4 regions of the Methylocystis sp. sgz306128 genome follow, and region 1 is predicted to be linked to each of the others. Evidence: predicted binding sites of a transcription regulator. Region 1 holds the regulator's gene; each other region holds the start of a gene.
What was found. The regulator LexA, encoded in region 1, represses DNA repair genes until DNA is damaged. The targets are predictions, from matches to a motif close to TGTTCNNNNTGTGTTCNG.
Positions count from the first base shown of each region.

Region 2: recA (recombinase RecA) is a predicted target of LexA. The motif match lies at 2,636-2,653, and genes of this name have one in related genera.
Region 3: ssb (single-stranded DNA-binding protein) is a predicted target of LexA. The motif match lies at 3,403-3,420, and genes of this name have one in related genera.
Region 4: AC0N03_RS01015 (DNA recombination protein RmuC) is a predicted target of LexA. The motif match lies at 3,269-3,286, and genes of this name have one in related genera.

Region 1 covers NZ_JBVYWO010000011.1:67,349-71,681, forward strand. The annotation lists gene AC0N03_RS14475 (ComEC/Rec2 family competence protein) at 1-1,637, shown strand, start outside; gene lexA (transcriptional repressor LexA) at 1,689-2,396, opposite strand; gene AC0N03_RS14485 (ROK family transcriptional regulator) at 2,519-3,796, opposite strand; gene AC0N03_RS14490 (substrate-binding domain-containing protein) at 4,058-4,333, shown strand, end outside.
Region 2 covers NZ_JBVYWO010000003.1:298,978-303,310, forward strand. The annotation lists gene alaS (alanine--tRNA ligase) at 1-1,220, opposite strand, end outside; gene recA (recombinase RecA) at 1,388-2,473, opposite strand; gene AC0N03_RS07535 (DUF535 family protein) at 2,916-3,875, shown strand; gene AC0N03_RS07540 (hypothetical protein) at 3,900-4,333, opposite strand, start outside.
Region 3 covers NZ_JBVYWO010000001.1:749,440-753,772, reverse strand. The annotation lists gene gyrA (DNA gyrase subunit A) at 1-1,855, opposite strand, end outside; gene AC0N03_RS03595 (MarC family protein) at 2,133-2,765, shown strand; gene ssb (single-stranded DNA-binding protein) at 2,762-3,286, opposite strand; gene AC0N03_RS03585 (dicarboxylate/amino acid:cation symporter) at 3,486-4,333, opposite strand, start outside.
Region 4 covers NZ_JBVYWO010000001.1:222,526-226,858, reverse strand. The annotation lists gene dapE (succinyl-diaminopimelate desuccinylase) at 1-936, shown strand, start outside; gene truA (tRNA pseudouridine(38-40) synthase TruA) at 997-1,740, opposite strand; gene fmt (methionyl-tRNA formyltransferase) at 1,740-2,663, opposite strand; gene AC0N03_RS01020 (peptide deformylase) at 2,663-3,205, opposite strand; gene AC0N03_RS01015 (DNA recombination protein RmuC) at 3,317-4,333, shown strand, end outside.

The sequences.
Region 1 (4,333 bases):
GTTGGCGCGATTGGTTTTGGACCGGAATCGATCACATCCGTGACCGGCTGGCGGAACGCGTAAGCGCCAGCATCGGCGGGCAGGAGGGCGCGATTGCGGCCGCTATGGTGACGGGCAAGCGAATGCTGCTCAACGCCGATTCGCTTGAGCTTATCCGGCAGGCGGGCATATTCCACATCATCACCATTTCCGGCATTCAGATGACGCTTGTCGCGGGCATAATATTCTGGCTTTCCCGCCGCCTGCTGGCGCAATCCGAATATATGGCGTTGCATCTTCCCATCAAAAAGCTGGCGGCAATCATCGCAATCATCGCCTCTGCGTTCTATGATCTCGGTACCGGCTCACGCGTTGGCACGGAGCGCGCGCTGCTGATGACGATCATCATGCTTTGCGCCATTTTGTGTAACAGGTCGGCGCTGACGATGCGAAATCTCGCGCTTGCCGTGCTGGTTGTGATTGCTTTAGAGCCCGAAGTGCTGACAGGAGCGAGCTTCCAGCTTTCTTTTGCCGCAGTGGCGGCTCTTGTTGCGGTGCATGAGCAGCGTCAAACCCGGACGGCTTCGCTGATCGATAATGTTCAGAACGGTCTTGTCACGCAAGGCAATCCGCGCGCAGTTGGTTTTATTGGAGTGTTCCAGCGCAGTTTCAGGAAAGTGTTGTATCTTCTTCTGGCCACGGTCTGCGCGACATCGGCAACGGCCTCGTTCATGGCTGCGGATTTTCACGAACTGAGCCCCTATGTTGCGATCGGTAATCCGCTGACCATGGCGATCATCGAATTTTTTGCGGTGCCAGCCGCGCTGATCGGCACTTTGCTTTATCCTCTGGGTCTGGACGGGCTGGTCTGGACCTATCTCGGCCTTGGCATCAGGCTCGTTCTGGCTATGGCGCGTGTCATTGCGTCCTTGCCCGGCGCTTCCCTTCATGTTCACGCCTTCGCCGGATGGGCGCTGCCTTTTCTGACACTGGCGATCCTGAACATGGTGATATGGCGAACCTGGGCTCTTCGGCTGCTCGCATTGCCATGCGCTATCGCTGGCCTGTGCGGCGCGGTTATGGGTGCGCCGTTTGACATCATTGTGCCGCCCTCCGGCGATTTTATTGCTGTGCGGCAGGCCGACGGACGGCTTACGATTGCCGGGCGGCATGTCAGCGAATTTGCCGCGAACCAGTGGCTCACGGCGGATGCCGACGGACGCGCGGCCTCCGACGCGATGAGTTCGAGCCAGTCCTGCGATGAGCTTGGCTGTGTCATGCCGATGGGGAATGACAAGTTTGTTTCAATTGTTTACCGGGCTGAGGCGTTCGCGGAAGACTGCCAGCGTGCCGCCCTGATCGTATCGCCGCTTGTTGCGCCACCCGATTGCGCCGCCAGCCAGATATTTGACCGCAACCGCCTGGCCATGTCCGGAGCAGCTACCCTCTCGCTGCCGGGGTTGCAGCTTGTTGCTTCTGAGCGGGGGATAACAACGGACAGGCCCTGGCTGCCGAAAATACGCGCATCAACGAAGCCGCATGTTCCAGCGCCTGCAGTCGAAGCCAATGACCAGACCAGCGAAGCCGTAAAGCCGGAAGATGCTTTGTCTTTGGCTGATCCGGCTTCTGACGATTCAGCCATTGAGCTCTCGCCATAGCCAACGGCCCGGTGATGCCGTCGGCATGCCAGTTCAGTGCGAACACGCGCCTCAGTACCGCCGCATCAGACTGATCAGCTTGCCCTGAATATTCACGCGGTCCTGCGAGAAGATCCGTGTTTCATAAGCCGGATTGGCGGCTTCCAGCGCGATCGAGGCACCGCGTTTGCGCAACCGCTTCAGAGTGGCTTCTTCGTCATCGATCAGCGCGACGATGATGTCGCCCGTATCGGCGCTGTCCTGCCGCCGGATCAACACCGTGTCGCCGTCAAGAATGCCCGCATCGATCATCGAATCGCCGCGAACCTCCAGCGCGAAGAATTCGCCCTTGCCCAATATTTCCGGCGGCACTGAAATGGTCGCCATGCGCGACTGAATCGCCGATATCGGCGTACCTGCCGCGATACGGCCCATGACGGGAACGGCAATCGTCTGCTGTACATCATCCGGCTGGCTCTGGACCGGAGTCTGGCGAACCTTGCCAAGATTACCCTCGATAACGCTCGGAGAGAATTTCTGCCCGCGCGCCGAAGCAGGCATGGACGACTCTGGCAGACGCAGGATTTCCAGCGCCCGGGCGCGGTTGGGCAACCTTCGGATGAATCCGCGCTCTTCCAGAGCCATGATCAGCCTGTGGATGCCTGATTTGGAGCGCAGATCCAGCGCTTCCTTCATTTCCTCGAAGGAAGGCGGTACACCCGTTTCCTTCAGCCGTTCATGAATAAATCGCAAAAGATCGCTTTGTTTTTTTGTGAGCATTTAACCGACCCGCTTAACATTGTCTGGTACAGAACCAAATCAAACCGTGAACATATCATAAAGGTTCATTTTGTGTTCTGCAAGTGCGGGTAGAAAAGCATCGAAATATTAATGCAAATATTTCAGGATTCGCTCAGCTTGAACAGAACAGAACGATCGCGCGTGAAATTCTCCAGAAACGGCAGAGAAGCGCCGCCGATTGCACGGGCCTGAACACCGACAGTCCCTTCCACGACCAAAAATGGCGCCGTACCCTGCAAGTCGAAACTTTTGATGTTCTCATTGGTCAGGGCAAGGATGCGCTGGCGCACCCATGCAGGCACAGCCCCATCGATGACAGCGGCGTCGAAATCTATGATCGCGACGGCGGAGACGATGGCATGGGCGAGAGCCCGGGATGTGTCCTTCATCCAATCTTCCAGCACGTCGCCAAAGCTTTCCCAGTTTTCCGGCGTCATCCACACGGGGGAGGGATCAATGCCCGCCTCGCGCAATCGGTTTTCGAGAACATAGGTCGAGGCGTGACGGATGATCTGCTGGTTTTCCCAGCCGCTTTCGGTTTTAACGGCGATCGGCATCGGTCCTATGGCGCCCGCATAGCCGGTTCGTCCCTGATAGAGATTGCCGTCGAGCACGATGCCGCCGCCGATGAACGAACCGATGAAAAAATAAACGTAGGAATGGTAGGTCCAGCCGCGTCCGAACGTGAGTTCCGCGGCGCAGGCGGCCGTGGCATCATTGCAATGGCTTACGGGCCACTTGCAGAATGCGGCGACTTCTTTTGCAATGTCGAAATTGCGCCAACGGTCGAGAATATCGCGCGGGGCGGCAACCTCCGTCTCCCAGTTCCATAATTCGAACGGCGCCGCGATCCCAAGCCCCGCTATGCGCTCGATCTGCGCGGCTGTCATGGTCTCGTCGAGTTCGGCGAGATTCGCGCGCACGAATTCCAGCACATCGGAGGGCAGGGGGAATTTGTAGGTCAGCCTTTTGCGCAGCAGGACATCGCCGACGAAATTGATCACGACGAAATCGGAAGTGCGGCGGCCTACCTTGAGGCCGAGCGAGAACGCGCCTTCGGGCTTGAGACGGAACGGCACAGTCGGCTGGCCGACGCGGCCGCGCTGCGGCGCTTCACGCAACAAAAGGCCGTTGCTCTCCAGATTATTGACTATGCCGGAAACGGTTTGCGCCGAAAGGCCGGTCATATGCGTTATGTCGATTTTTGAGAGTGAACCGTTGCGGCGGATCAGGGTCAGGATAAGACGTTCGTTATACAGGCGCACGCCGGTTTGATTGGTGCCGCGGCTGCCTTCCGCGGTCAGAACGTCTTTGCTCGGCGTAGCCGAGGCCTGTTTTGTCCTGCCGTTTGCTGAACTGAGGTATTTGTCGCTTGCCATTATGACGGACCCTTATTGCGGGCTTCTCCCGGTTACACAATCGGTCGATATGATCAAGCTGTCAATTATTAAATCCGATTGATTTATTAATTGACAGACGTAAAAACTTGGTGTTTCCTGCCATTGCAATCGGTGCTGATTGGGTGTTGACTTCTCGATGCGCCCAAGCCTGAGGCATTAGGAGCGTCGGATGATGGTTGAACCGGCCATTTCTGATAAAAACTTACTGGGAGAGAACTCGTGTCTAAAAAATTCAACATTTTGTCCGCCACAGCTGCGGCTGTCTTGTCCCTCGCCGTTTTCGGCGCTGGCTCGGCTTCGGCAGCCGATACCCTCGTCGGTCTCATCACCAAGAACAACACCAATCCTTTCTTCGTGAAGATGAAGCAGGGCGCTGAAGCCAAGGCCAAGGAAATGGGTCTCCATCTCCAGTCCTACGCTGGCGTGAAGGACGGTGATGCCGGCCCGCAGATCAAGGCTATCGAAGACCTCATCGCCGCTGGCGCCAAGGGCATTCTGATCACCGCAAGCAATGAC
Region 2 (4,333 bases), on a different contig from region 1:
CGCAGAGCATCCTGCGTCAGGTCAAGCGGGAAACCGTAAGTGTCGTAAAGCTTGAATGCGACCTCGCCGGGCAATTGCTGGCCGGCAACAAGGCCGCGGCTTTCATCATCAAGTATGGCAAGGCCGCGTGCCAGCGTCGTGCGGAACCGCGTTTCCTCGAGCTGCAACGTCTCGGCGATCAGGGCCTCGTTGCGCACAAGTTCGGGATAGGCCTGCCCCATTTCCCGCACCAGAGCGGGCACAAGGCGCCACATCAGCGGTTCTTTGCAGCCGATCAGCTGCGCATGACGCATGGCGCGGCGCATGATACGCCGCAGCACATAACCACGTCCTTCGTTGGAGGGCAGAACGCCATCCGCCACCAGAAAACACGATGCACGCAGGTGATCAGCAATGACGCGGTGGGAAACCTTGTGCACGCCCTCGGCATCGACATTGGAGGCTTCGGCGCTGGCGCGGATGAGCGCACGCATCATATCGGTGGCGTAATTGTCGTGCGTGCCCTGCAATATGGCCGAAATCCGTTCAAGCCCCATGCCTGTATCGATGGACGGCTTCGGCAGGCCGATACGCTCCCCGCCCGCCAGCGTTTCAAATTGCATGAACACGAGATTCCAGATCTCGATGAAGCGGTCTCCATCCTGATCCGGCGAGCCGGGAGGCCCACCGGGAATTTTGTCGCCATGATCGAAGAAAATCTCAGAACATGGGCCGCAAGGTCCTGTATCGCCCATGGCCCAGAAATTGTCTGATGTCGGAATCCGGATGATCCGGGAATCGGGCAGACCGGCAATCTTTCGCCAAAGGTCGAAGGCCTCGTCGTCGGTGTGGTAGACGGTCACCATCAACCGCTCTTTTGGCAGCCCATACACTTTGGTAACCAGATTCCATGCCAGCTCTATCGCAAGCGGCTTGAAATAGTCTCCAAACGAGAAATTGCCGAGCATTTCAAAAAATGTGTGATGCCGGGCCGTATAGCCGACATTATCGAGATCGTTATGCTTACCGCCGGCCCGCACACATTTTTGCGCGGTCGCCGCGCGCACGTAGGGGCGTTTCTCGGCGCCGGTAAACACATTCTTGAACTGCACCATGCCGGCATTGGTGAACATCAAGGTCGGGTCATTGCGCGGCACAAGAGAGCTGGATGGCACTATTTCATGGCCATTTCTGGCAAAATAATCCAGAAACGTCGAACGTATTTCATTCACACTGCTCATTGCTGCACTCTGCTCTCTCTTCACCCTGCCCAAGGCGACAAACTTCTGTCTGACAAATCCTTTTTGACATTTTTTCAATCAAAAAGGCCCAGGCTTGAAAACCCGAACCTTTTTTAAACACAGCTCTCGTCTCTGTCGAGAAAAACCAAAGATCGCCGGTACCGGCGCTATTCCGCCCCGTCTCCGGCATCGACGGAAGACGGATCGATATTGTCCAGAATACGATCCGCGATCAACCCGGCATTTTCCCTGATCGAACGCTCGATCTTACCGGCTATATCGGGGTTTTCGCGCAGGAAGGTTTTCGCATTCTCGCGCCCCTGCCCGAGCCGCTGGCTGTCATAAGAGAACCAGGAACCCGATTTCTCCACCACGCCTGCCTTGACGCCAAGATCGATCAGTTCGCCGCTCTTGGAAATGCCTTCGCCATACATGATGTCGAATTCAACCTGCTTGAATGGCGGCGCGACCTTGTTCTTGACAACTTTGACACGGGTCTGATTGCCGACGACCTCTTCACGATCCTTCAGCGAACCGATGCGGCGGATATCGAGGCGCACCGAAGCATAGAATTTCAGCGCATTGCCGCCCGTTGTTGTCTCGGGCGAGCCGTACATGACACCGATCTTCATGCGGATCTGGTTGATGAAGATCACCATCGTATTGGACCGCGAAATCGAGGCCGTCAGCTTGCGCAGGGCCTGACTCATCAAGCGGGCCTGCAGGCCGGGCTGCACATCGCCCATCTCGCCTTCAATTTCGGCACGCGGCGTCAGCGCCGCAACCGAATCAACAACAAGCACATCCACGGCGCCGGAACGCACCAGCGTATCCGTGATCTCGAGCGCCTGCTCGCCCGTATCCGGCTGTGAAATCAGCAAATCTTCAAGATTTACACCGAGCTTGCGCGCATAAACTGGGTCAAGCGCATGTTCCGCATCAACAAAAGCGCAGACGCCACCCGACTTTTGCGCCTCGGCGATCACATGCAGAGTCAGCGTGGTCTTGCCCGATGACTCGGGACCGTAAATTTCAATTACCCGCCCGCGCGGCAGCCCGCCCACGCCCAGGGCGATATCAAGGCCGATCGACCCTGTGGATATGGTTTCAATTTCAACAGCCTTCTGGTTTTTACCCAGACGCATGATCGAGCCTTTGCCAAAGGCGCGTTCTATCTGCGAGAGAGCGGCATCGAGAGCTTTGGTCTTGTCCACGGACGATCCTTCAACGAGGCGGAGATTCGCTTGAGTCATATTTGTCCCCTTGTCGCACGAGAGTCTTGAAAGACGCAACGGCTTCGTGCACGCGTATGGCATCTTTACGCAAGGCAATTGCATGAAGCCCCTTGGTTTACTGTAAAGCTGCATGCAAATGCCTTGCGTGAAACAAATGTATCTGTTTTGTTCTTTTTCGCAAGTTCTTTTTTTGTTCCGCTTTACATTCACAACAGCGCCGAGGCATTACCGCTCCGCGATCCCTGAGATACATTGTCCGCGCAACATGAAAATACGGACGGAAATCAAGCACCATGCGCTGCTTGTTAAGTTTGACGTAAGGTGAATATCTTAAGCTGCACAGCAATGTTGGCGCGGGTGATGCGAAGTTTGATCGATCAGAACAGAGAGATTGAATTCCTTTGCTGCAGGCGCTAGACGCTTTTTTTAATTATTGCATTCCCCGGTTTCAGCACTCCGCATGTTTACGATTTCCCGTTACGTCTCGCCTGTCTTTCAGCGCATGGGGCCGCGCAGAGCTTTGGCTTTTCTGGGCCGCTCGCTGCTCAACAGGGCTGTTGTTTCAGATTGGATCGCCTTTCTCGAAAAATATAGCGCTGCGCATGATCTTGGCGCGCCGCCGCTCGATCTTGTCCGGAAATCGCTTTCCACTTATTTTCTGAGGCAGAATTCATCGCAACAAGCCTATCGCCTGCTCGTCACGCATTTTGAGATGATGAAGGATGTCCTTGACCAGCACGCGCTGAAGGCGCTGTGGACGACGGGTGAATGCAGCCTTGGCCATGCCGCAGGCCGCGCATTGCGCTATGAGGTCAGGCTGAGCCGGTCCGAACTGTCTGGCGCGCGGCACGAGGGCGAGCTGACGCTGGCGCTGCACATGGACGGTTTTCCCCACGCGCTTTGCCGGCTGACCTTCAATTTTGTCAGAGACCCCGCCTTCGGCAATACATTGGCGATCGGCGGCATGCAGGGACCGCCCTACGCCAATGGCAAGGAGGCCATCATCCGCGCAACACGCGACCTTGGCGGCTTGCGGCCGAAGGACGCGCTGCTGCTGGTGCTGCAATCCATGGCGCACCGACTCGCCAGCCAGCATATTTTCGCCGTGAGCAACAGTAAACACGTGCTCAGCGGCCCGTGGACCGGCCGCAGCGCCCAAATCAGGGCCGATTATGATTCTTACTGGCTGGAGCGCGGCGGTCTGGCCAGCGGCGCCTTCGGTTTCGTTCTGCCCGTGCCGCAGCCCGCGGCAGCGCGGGCAACAGGGGGCAATCGCCGCGAGCGGATGAAGCATCTGTTCTGGAACATCGGCTGCTGCGCCATCGCGGCCCCGGCACTCACGCCCTGCGACGCAGCCACGCCCACTCCCGAGCCGCTTGGCGGCTTCCTTCTCGGTCAGGCTGAACTCATGCCAGCCTGACCGGCGCACACGCAGGCCAGGAATTCAGGCGGACGAATGTCTTAGCCTGTTACAATCATAAATATGGAATTCCCTGATGACTTCCGGCTCAGAGCCTCCGGCGGCAGCGGTGACCGGCATGATAAATTCGTAGGGCGCGCGCCACAGCGTTCCGGGATCATCCACGGCGCCGTGCAGCAGCACCAGAGCGGCGAGAGGTTGCTCCCGCTCGCAAAGAGCCTTCAGATCCGCAAGTGCATAATCTGCCTTGAGCTCGGCGCCGGGCGGCGCACAAACATTTCTGTTGGCAAAATCGTTTAGGTTCAAAGCAGAAAAACTGAGCTGACGTGCTGCATAATTTATTGCGGTTTCACGATGAAACAGCAGACCGCCGCCCTGATCGCAAGAAAAATAGCTGGCGCGGCCTAAAGCAAACCAGGGCACTGCCAGATCGCCTTCCCAGTAAATGGGACCATCCG
Region 3 (4,333 bases), on a different contig from region 1:
CCTTGCCGCGGGCCTGCGGCGCCGAAAGCGGCAGGCGCCAGACTTTCTCCTTGTAGACTGTGCCCTTGGACGTGAAGAACAGCAGCGGCTGGTGCGTGGTGGCAACGAAGAGGCGGGCGACAAAATCCTCGTCGCGCGTCTGCATTCCGGAGCGGCCCTTGCCGCCGCGGCGCTGGGCGCGATAAGTCGAGAGCGGCACGCGCTTGATATAGCCACCATGCGAAACCGTAACGACCATATCCTCCTTCTGGATCAGGTCTTCGTCTTCCATATCCGCGGCAGAATCAAGAATGACGGTGCGGCGCGGCGTCGCGAACTGGGCTTTCACGGCCTGCAGCTCATCGACGATGATGGACATGACACGGGCGCGGGAGCGCAAAATCTCAAGATAATCGGCGATCTCAACGGCAAGCTTGTTGAGTTCGTCGGCGATTTCCTCGCGGCCCAGAGCAGTAAGGCGGGCAAGACGCAATTCGAGAATGGCGCGGGCCTGAACTTCCGAAAGCCGGTAGGAGCCATCCTCGTTCAGCGTGTGACGCGGATCGGCGATGAGCGTGATCAGCGGCGCCATGTCCTTCGCCGGCCAGACGCGTGACATCAGCGCTTCGCGGGCGCTGTTGGCGTCCGGCGACGTGCGGATAAGACGGATCACCTCGTCAATGTTGGCGACTGCAATGGCAAGGCCCACCAAGACATGCGCCCTGTCGCGCGCCTTGCCGAGCAGGAACTTGGTACGGCGGGTGACAACCTGCTCGCGGAAATCGACGAAAGCCGTCAGACAATCCTTGAGATTGAGCACTTCTGGCCGCCCGCCGTTCAGCGCCACGAAATTGACGCCAAAGGACGACTGCAGCGCTGTGAAACGCCAGAGCTGATTGAGCACGACATCCGGCACGGCATCGCGCTTGATCTCGATGACGATGCGCATGCCGTCGCGGTCGGATTCGTCCCGCAGATCGCTGATGCCTTCAAGCCTCTTGTCACGGACAAGTTCGGCAATTTTTTCGATCAGCGTCGATTTGTTAATCTGGTAGGGAATTTCGGAGACGATCAGCGCCTGGCGATCCTTGCGCAGTTCCTCGACCTCGACCTTGGCGCGCATGATCACCGAACCGCGCCCGGTGAATGCCGCCGACCTGATGCCGGTATGGCCCAGAATCGCGCCGCCCGTAGGAAAATCCGGGCCGGGAATATGCTCCAGCAGACCTTCGATCGAAATTTCAGGATCGCCGATCAGCGCGATGACGCCATCGATCACCTCGCCCAGATTATGCGGCGGAATATTCGTCGCCATGCCCACGGCAATGCCGCCCGCGCCATTGACGAGCAGATTTGGATAACGCGCCGGCAAAACCGCAGGCTCACGCTCGGAGCCGTCGTAATTGGGGTTGAAGTCGACCGTATTGCTGTCGATATCCTCCAGCAGCGGCATCGCGGCCTTGGCAAGGCGCGATTCAGTATAACGCATCGCCGCGGGCGGATCGCCATCGACGGAGCCGAAATTGCCCTGCCCGTCGACAAGCGGCAGGCGCATGGAAAAATCCTGCGCCATGCGCACCAGCGCATCGTAAATCGACTGGTCGCCATGCGGATGATATTTACCGATGACATCACCGACGATACGTGCCGATTTGCGATAGGGCTTGTCCGGCGTATAGCCGTTTTCGTTCATCGAAAAGAGAATGCGCCGGTGCACCGGCTTGAGGCCGTCGCGCACATCCGGCAGAGCGCGGCTCACGATCACGCTCATGGCATAATCGAGATAGGATTTCTTCATCTCGTCGATGATGGAGATCGGGCGGATTTCGGAGCCGGTTTCGCTTGGCTTGTCGCTTTTGTCAGATGGTTCAGACAACGGTCATCATTCCTGCATATCGCTTTGAACTGGAGTTCCAGTCTCAGGCGTCAATAAACCTCAATGCCGCGCTTCTCAACCAAAATGCGCGCAATGGGAATTCAACCCTCTGAATAGCCGATTCCCCCCGGCGCGACTAGGGCGCATTGCAGCTTCTAAACAGCTAAAATCGATATGTTTTTCATTATGTTACAAAATTTTATGTCAAACGGCCGGCTTGGCGGCGATTTTGCAAAACACCGGCTGCACGCTAGGATACAGCAAACACGGAGTCGCCATGCTCGCCGATTTTCTCATTTCCGCCTGTGTCACATTGCTGGTCACGCTCGATCCGCCGGGCCTTGCGCCCATCTTTCTCTCGGTGACGCATGGCATGAACCGCCTTGAGCGCCGGCGGGTCGCCATACGCGCGTGCTTCATCGCGTTCAGCATCATGGTTTTTTTCGCAATCGGCGGCGACGCCCTCCTCAAGGCGCTTGGCATAGGCCTGCCGGCCTTCCGCATCGCCGGTGGAATGCTGCTCTTTACAATAGCTTTTGAAATGGTGTTCGAACTGCGCGCAAAGCGCAAATCGAACACGGCGGAAGTGGCGATCACCGAAGACCATATCCATAATGTCGCGGCTTTTCCGCTTGCCATTCCGCTGATGGCCGGGCCCGGCGCGATCACCGCCATTATTCTTCTTGCCGGGCGTGCCAGCGGCAGCCTGCCGCTGACTCTTATCCTTGTATCGGTGACGGCCTTGGTCATTGCCGCCTGCCTTGTGATGTTTCTGATGGCCGACAGGGTCTCCCGCTGGCTGGGAATCACCGGAAACGTGGTGCTTACCCGGCTGCTCGGCGTCATTCTGGCGGCGCTTGCCATTCAATTCGTCATTGACGGCATCCGGGCGCTGATCGTCAGCGGCTAGAAGGGAATATCATCATCGATGACGGCGGAGGTGCGGCCTGCACCGCCGGAGCCGGAGGCCGGACGGCGCTGCTCGCCGCCGCGCGATTCCATCGGCGAGGAACGCCCGAAGCTGCCGCGCTGATCGCCGGAGTAGTCTTCGCCGATCTGATCGGGCGCAGAGCCGCCGCCGCGGCTGTCCAGCAGGGTCAGTTCACCACGGAAGCGCTGCAGCACCACCTCGGTCGTATATTTCTCAACGCCCGACTGATCCGTCCATTTGCGGGTCTGAAGCGAGCCTTCAATGTAGCAGGTCGAACCCTTCTTGAGATATTGCTCGGCGATCTTTCCAAGATTTTCGTTAAAAATCACGACATTGTGCCATTCGGTGCGTTCCTTGCGCTCGCCGGTGGCCTTATCGCGCCAGGTGTCCGATGTCGCCAGGCCAAAGCTGACCACGCTCTCGCCCGAACCCATGCGCCGCACAACGGGATCCTTGCCGAGCCGCCCGATTAAAATCACCTTGTTCACACTGCCCGACATGGCATTCTCCTCTATCTTTCGACCTGCCTCAGCAGGGCCGCAACCGGCGCGACCATACTCCCGCGCGGCAGCTAATGCGCCCTCCCCGGCGGACTTGTCCACAGCCGCGTCACACAAGTTCTTATTTTGTTCCTATTGTGATCTGCGTCCTGCGTCAAGAAAAATGAGGCCGCCAATCCTGCCGGCGGCCTCGCGCATTTTAGTCTTCCGCACCCTCGGCCACAGAGATCGACGTGAGATCCACCTGCCGGGCAAGACCTTTGTCGAGTTTGGCGCGGTCCAGCTCGCCCTCCCACCAGGAGACGACGACCGTCGCGACGCCATTGCCGATGATATTGGTCAGCGCCCGGCATTCGGACATGAATTTATCGATGCCAAGCACGATGGCCATTCCCGGCACGAGTGCGGGATTGACCACAGCCAGCGTGGCGGCCAGCGTGATGAACCCTGCCCCTGTGATGCCGCTTGCGCCTTTAGATGTGAGCATGGCGACGCCGAGCACGGTAAACTGCTCACCCCATGTCAGCTGGACGCCCATGGCCTGCGCAATAAACAGCGAGGCGAGAGTCATGTAGATGTTCGTACCGTCGAGATTGAAGGAATAGCCTGTCGGCACAACAAGCCCGACAACGGATTTGGAGCAGCCCAGCCGCTCCAGCTTTTCCATCAGCGCAGGCAAGGCCGTTTCGGACGATGACGTGCCAAGGACGATCAGCAATTCTTCCTTGATGTAGGCAATGAAGCGGAAAATGCTGAAACCCGCGATACGCGCGATAATGCCAAGCACCAGCACGACAAACAAGGCCGCCGTCAGATAGAAGGTGAGAATAAGGAAGCCGAGGCTGGCGAGCGATTGCGGGCCATATTTGCCAACGGTGAAGCACATGGCGCCGAACGCGCCGAGCGGCGCGGCTTTCATGATGATGGCGACGACCCCGAAGACAGCGTGAGACATCTCCTCGACGAAACTGCGCAGCGACCGCCCCTTTTCACCCGCATACATCAGGGCAAAGCCGAACAGCACCGAAATCAGCAGCACCTGCAGAA
Region 4 (4,333 bases), on a different contig from region 1:
ACGGATGTGGTGCCGGCGGGCGATGCGGCGGGCTGGACCTATCCGCCGTTCTCGGGGGAAGAGACGGACGGCCTCATATTCGGGCGCGGCGCGGCCGATATGAAGGGCGGCATAGCCGCATCGGTCGCCGCGGTTCTCGGCTTTCTGGAGCAGCATGGCGCGCCGCGGGGCGCCATCAGCTTTCTGATCACCGGCGACGAGGAAGGCCCGGCCATCAACGGTACTGTGAAATTGCTTGAATGGACGAAGGCAAGAGGCGAAATATTCGATCAATGCCTGCTCGGAGAGCCGACAAACCCTGATTTTCTTGGCCAGATGATGAAAATCGGCCGGCGCGGTTCGCTCACGGGCGAAATCCGGGTTGAAGGCAAGCAGGGCCATGTCGGTTATCCGCATCTCGCGCTCAACCCGGTCATGCCGCTTGTCGAGATTATCGCGGCGCTGAAAGCGACGCCGGTCGATGCCGGCACCCCGCTTTTCGAGGCCTCAAATCTCGAAGTCACGACCTTCGATGTCGGCAATACTGCGACGAATGTCATTCCGGCCAGCGCTTTTGCCCGCTTCAATGTGCGTTTCAATGATTTGTGGACATTGGAGAGCCTTGAAAGCGAGTTGCGCCGGCGCATCGCCAGCGTCGAGACGGCGGCGCGCGTGCATGTGCATTTTCAAAAGAGCAATGCCACCGCCTTTGTCACCAAGCCCGGCCCGTTCACCGAAATCATCTCGGGCGCAATCGCCGGAGAAACGGGGCAGATGCCGGTTCTCTCGACCAGCGGCGGCACTTCGGATGCGCGTTTCATCAAGAATTACTGCGAAGTGGTGGAATTTGGTCTTGTGGGCAAAACCATGCACGCCGTGGACGAGCATGTGCGCATCGCCGATGTGGAGGCGCTGACGCGGATCTACCAGCGCGTGCTGGAGCGTTATTTCGCCTGACGGGCGCCCGACGCTGCACCTGCCCGCATGAAACAAGCCCCGCTCATCTCGCGGGCCGCCTTATGACGGATAATCAACACCCGCGAGATAAAGCCCATCGGCGGGAGCCACCTGCCCACAACGTGCGCGGTCGCGCGCCTCAAGCGCATTGACAAGATCCTGCTCGCTCCATTTGCCGGAGCCGACATGTTCAAGGCTGCCCACCATGGAGCGCACCTGACGGTGCAGAAACGACAATGCCGACACCCTGATCTCGATCAGATCGCCCGCCGAAGTGACATCGAACCGGTCCAGCGTACGCACCGGGCTGTTCGCCTGACATTCGGAGTCGCGGAAGGTGGAAAAGTCATGCCTGCCGGTGAGACGCTGCGCCGCCTCGTGCATAAGACCGGCATCGAGGCGGCGGGCGATGTGCCATACATAGCCATGTTCGAGCACCGCCGGCGCGCGGCGGTTGAGTATCCGGTAAATATAATGGCGTTTTATCGCGGAAAACCGCGCCTCGAACGTCTCGGGCACGCGTTCGGCGCGCAGCACGGCTATGCGATGGGTGCGCATATGAGCGTTCATTGCGTCACGTACAACATCAACGCGCCAGTTTTTCTGCAGATCGACATGCGCGACCTGCGCCAAGGCATGAACACCGGCATCCGTGCGCCCGGCGCCCTGAATCTGCACGGTCTCGCCGGTGAATTTTTGGATCGCCTCCTCGATGGTCTGCTGTACGCCAAGGCCATTGGCCTGCCGCTGCCACCCGCAGAAGGCGCGTCCGTCATATTCGATCGTGAGCTTGAAGCGCGGCATCAGACGAGCGTCAGCCGGGCAGGCAGGTGCTGCCCGCGCAGGAAATCTTCTGCGCCGAGCGGCCCCTTGCCGGCGCGCTGCACCACGAGCAGTTCCAGCGCGCCTTCGCCACAGGCAATGACCAGATCATGCAGCACCTGACCCGGTTCGCCGGAGCCCTCAGCGGGACGCGCCCTGAGCACCTTGACCCGCTCCGGCCCCCGGCCGAAATCGGCTTCGAAAAAGCCTCCCGGAAAAGGCGACAATCCCCGCACATGATTATGCAGTTCGCGCGCGCTGCGCCGCCAGTCCAGACGGCTTTCGGCCTTGTCGATTTTCGCGGCATAAACCACCCCATCCGCCGGTTGCGGCGTGAATTGCAGCGCACCGCGCTCAAGCGCGGCAAGCGCACGCACCAGCAGATCAGCCCCGACAAGGGCCATCTTGTCATGCAGCTCGCCCGCCGTCATATCCGGCGGCAGAGGAATGCGCTCCGCAAGCCCGACAGGGCCGGTATCCAGCCCCTCGTCCATCTGCATCACCATGACGCCCGTTGCGGCATCGCCGGCCATCAGCGCGCGCTGGATCGGCGCCGCCCCGCGCCAGCGCGGCAACAAGGAGCCATGCAGATTGAGACAGCCATATTTCGGCGCGGTGAGAATTTCCTTTGGCAGCAGCAGCCCATAGGCCACGACTATCGCGACATCAGCCTCGAGAGCCCGGAAGGCCTCTGCAGCCTCTTCCCCGCGCAGACTTTTGGGCGTGAATACGGGAATAGAGAATTTTTCAGCCAGAACATGCACCGGCGAGAGCCGCATTTCCATGCCGCGGCCCGCCGCCTTGGGCGCACGCGTATATACGGCGACGATTTCGTGGCCCTGCGCGATCAATGCCGAGAGGCTGGGCACGGCGAAATCCGGCGTGCCCATGAAAATGACGCGCATCAGCCCATCTCGCCCGGTTGCGGCGGCGCATCAGCCTCGCGCCGCGCCGCCTTGGCGAATTTTTTGATCACCCGCTCGCGCTTGAGCCGCGAGATATAGTCAATGAACAGCTTGCCGTTGAGGTGGTCGATCTCATGCTGCACGCAGGTGGCGAGCAGCCCCTCGGCCTGCACTTCCCGTGTGGCGCCGGTCACATCCTGATATCTCACGCGCACGGCGGCCGGGCGCTCGACTTCCTCATAAAAATCAGGAATCGACAGACAGCCCTCCTCATAGACGGATTTTTCCTCGGAGGCCCAGATCACCTCGGGATTGATCAGCGCCATAGGCTGCGGCGGATCTTCCTTGCGGGCGATATCCATGGTGAGCACACGCTGCATCACGCCGATCTGCACTGCAGCAAGACCGATTCCGGGCGCTTCGTACATGGTTTCAAACATGTCTTCGGTCAGGCGCTTCAATTGCGCATCGAACAGGCTTATCGGTTCGGAGACGAGACGAAGGCGGGTGTCGGGCAGAATGACGATGGGGCGCAGAGCCATGAATCTTTTCCTTTTCGGCATCAGATAATCATGCCAGCGGTCAAGGTCAAATATTTCGCGCTGCGTTCTGTTTTTGTTCAATTGCAAGCCGAATCAGCATAGAGTGGCGCGATGAACCAGACGCTTTTTTTCCTCGGCTCCGTTCCCGTCAATCTTTTCGGTCTCGCCATGACCGCCCTGCTCGGCCTCATGGCGGCCATTGCCGTCGTGCTGGCACGGACGGCGCGGCAAAACCGCGAACAGGTGGAGACGGAAAGCACCCGGCAGCGCGAACTGGACGAGAAAATGGCGGCCCTGATGCGGGTCAACGCCGAACTGACCGGACGCGTGCAGACCATGGCGGAAGTGATCAGTTCCCGCCAGCAGGAACTGGCCAAACATGTCGGCGAGCGGCTGGATTCTGTGAGCCACCGCCTCGGCCAGAACATGGAAGCCTCCAGCAAGACCACGGGCGACAATCTCACCAAGCTCAACGAGCGCCTTGCCGTGATCGATGCGGCGCAGGCCCGCCTGATGGGACTGACGCAGGAAGTGGTCAGCCTCAAGGACATTCTCGCCAACAAGCAGACACGCGGCGCATTCGGACAGGGGCGGATGGAAGCCATAGTCCGTGACGGCTTGCCGCAAGGCTCCTACGAGTTTCAGGCCAGCCTTTCCAACGGCACGCGGCCCGATTGCCTGATCCGCCTGCCCACCGACACGCGCGGGCTGGTGGTGGACGCCAAATTCCCTCTGGAGGCGTTTTCTGCATTGAAGGATGCGGTCACCGAGGACGCCCGCCGCGCGGCCAGCGCCCGCGTGCGTACAGATTTTGGCAAGCATATCAAGGATATATCCGAAAAATATTTCATCACCGACGAAACGCAGGACCTCGCCATCCTCTTCGTGCCGTCCGAGTCGATTTACGCCGATCTCAATGAGCATTTCGAAGATATGGTGCAAAAAGCCTATAAAGCGAGGATCATCATTGTTTCTCCCTCGCTGCTCATGCTGGCGGTGCAGGTGATGCAATCCATCGTCCGGGACAGCCAGATGCGCGAACAGGCTCACCTCATCCAGAAGGAAGTCCGCGTTCTGCTGGAGGACGTGGTTCGTCTGCGCGATCGTGTGGGCAAACTGGAGACGCAT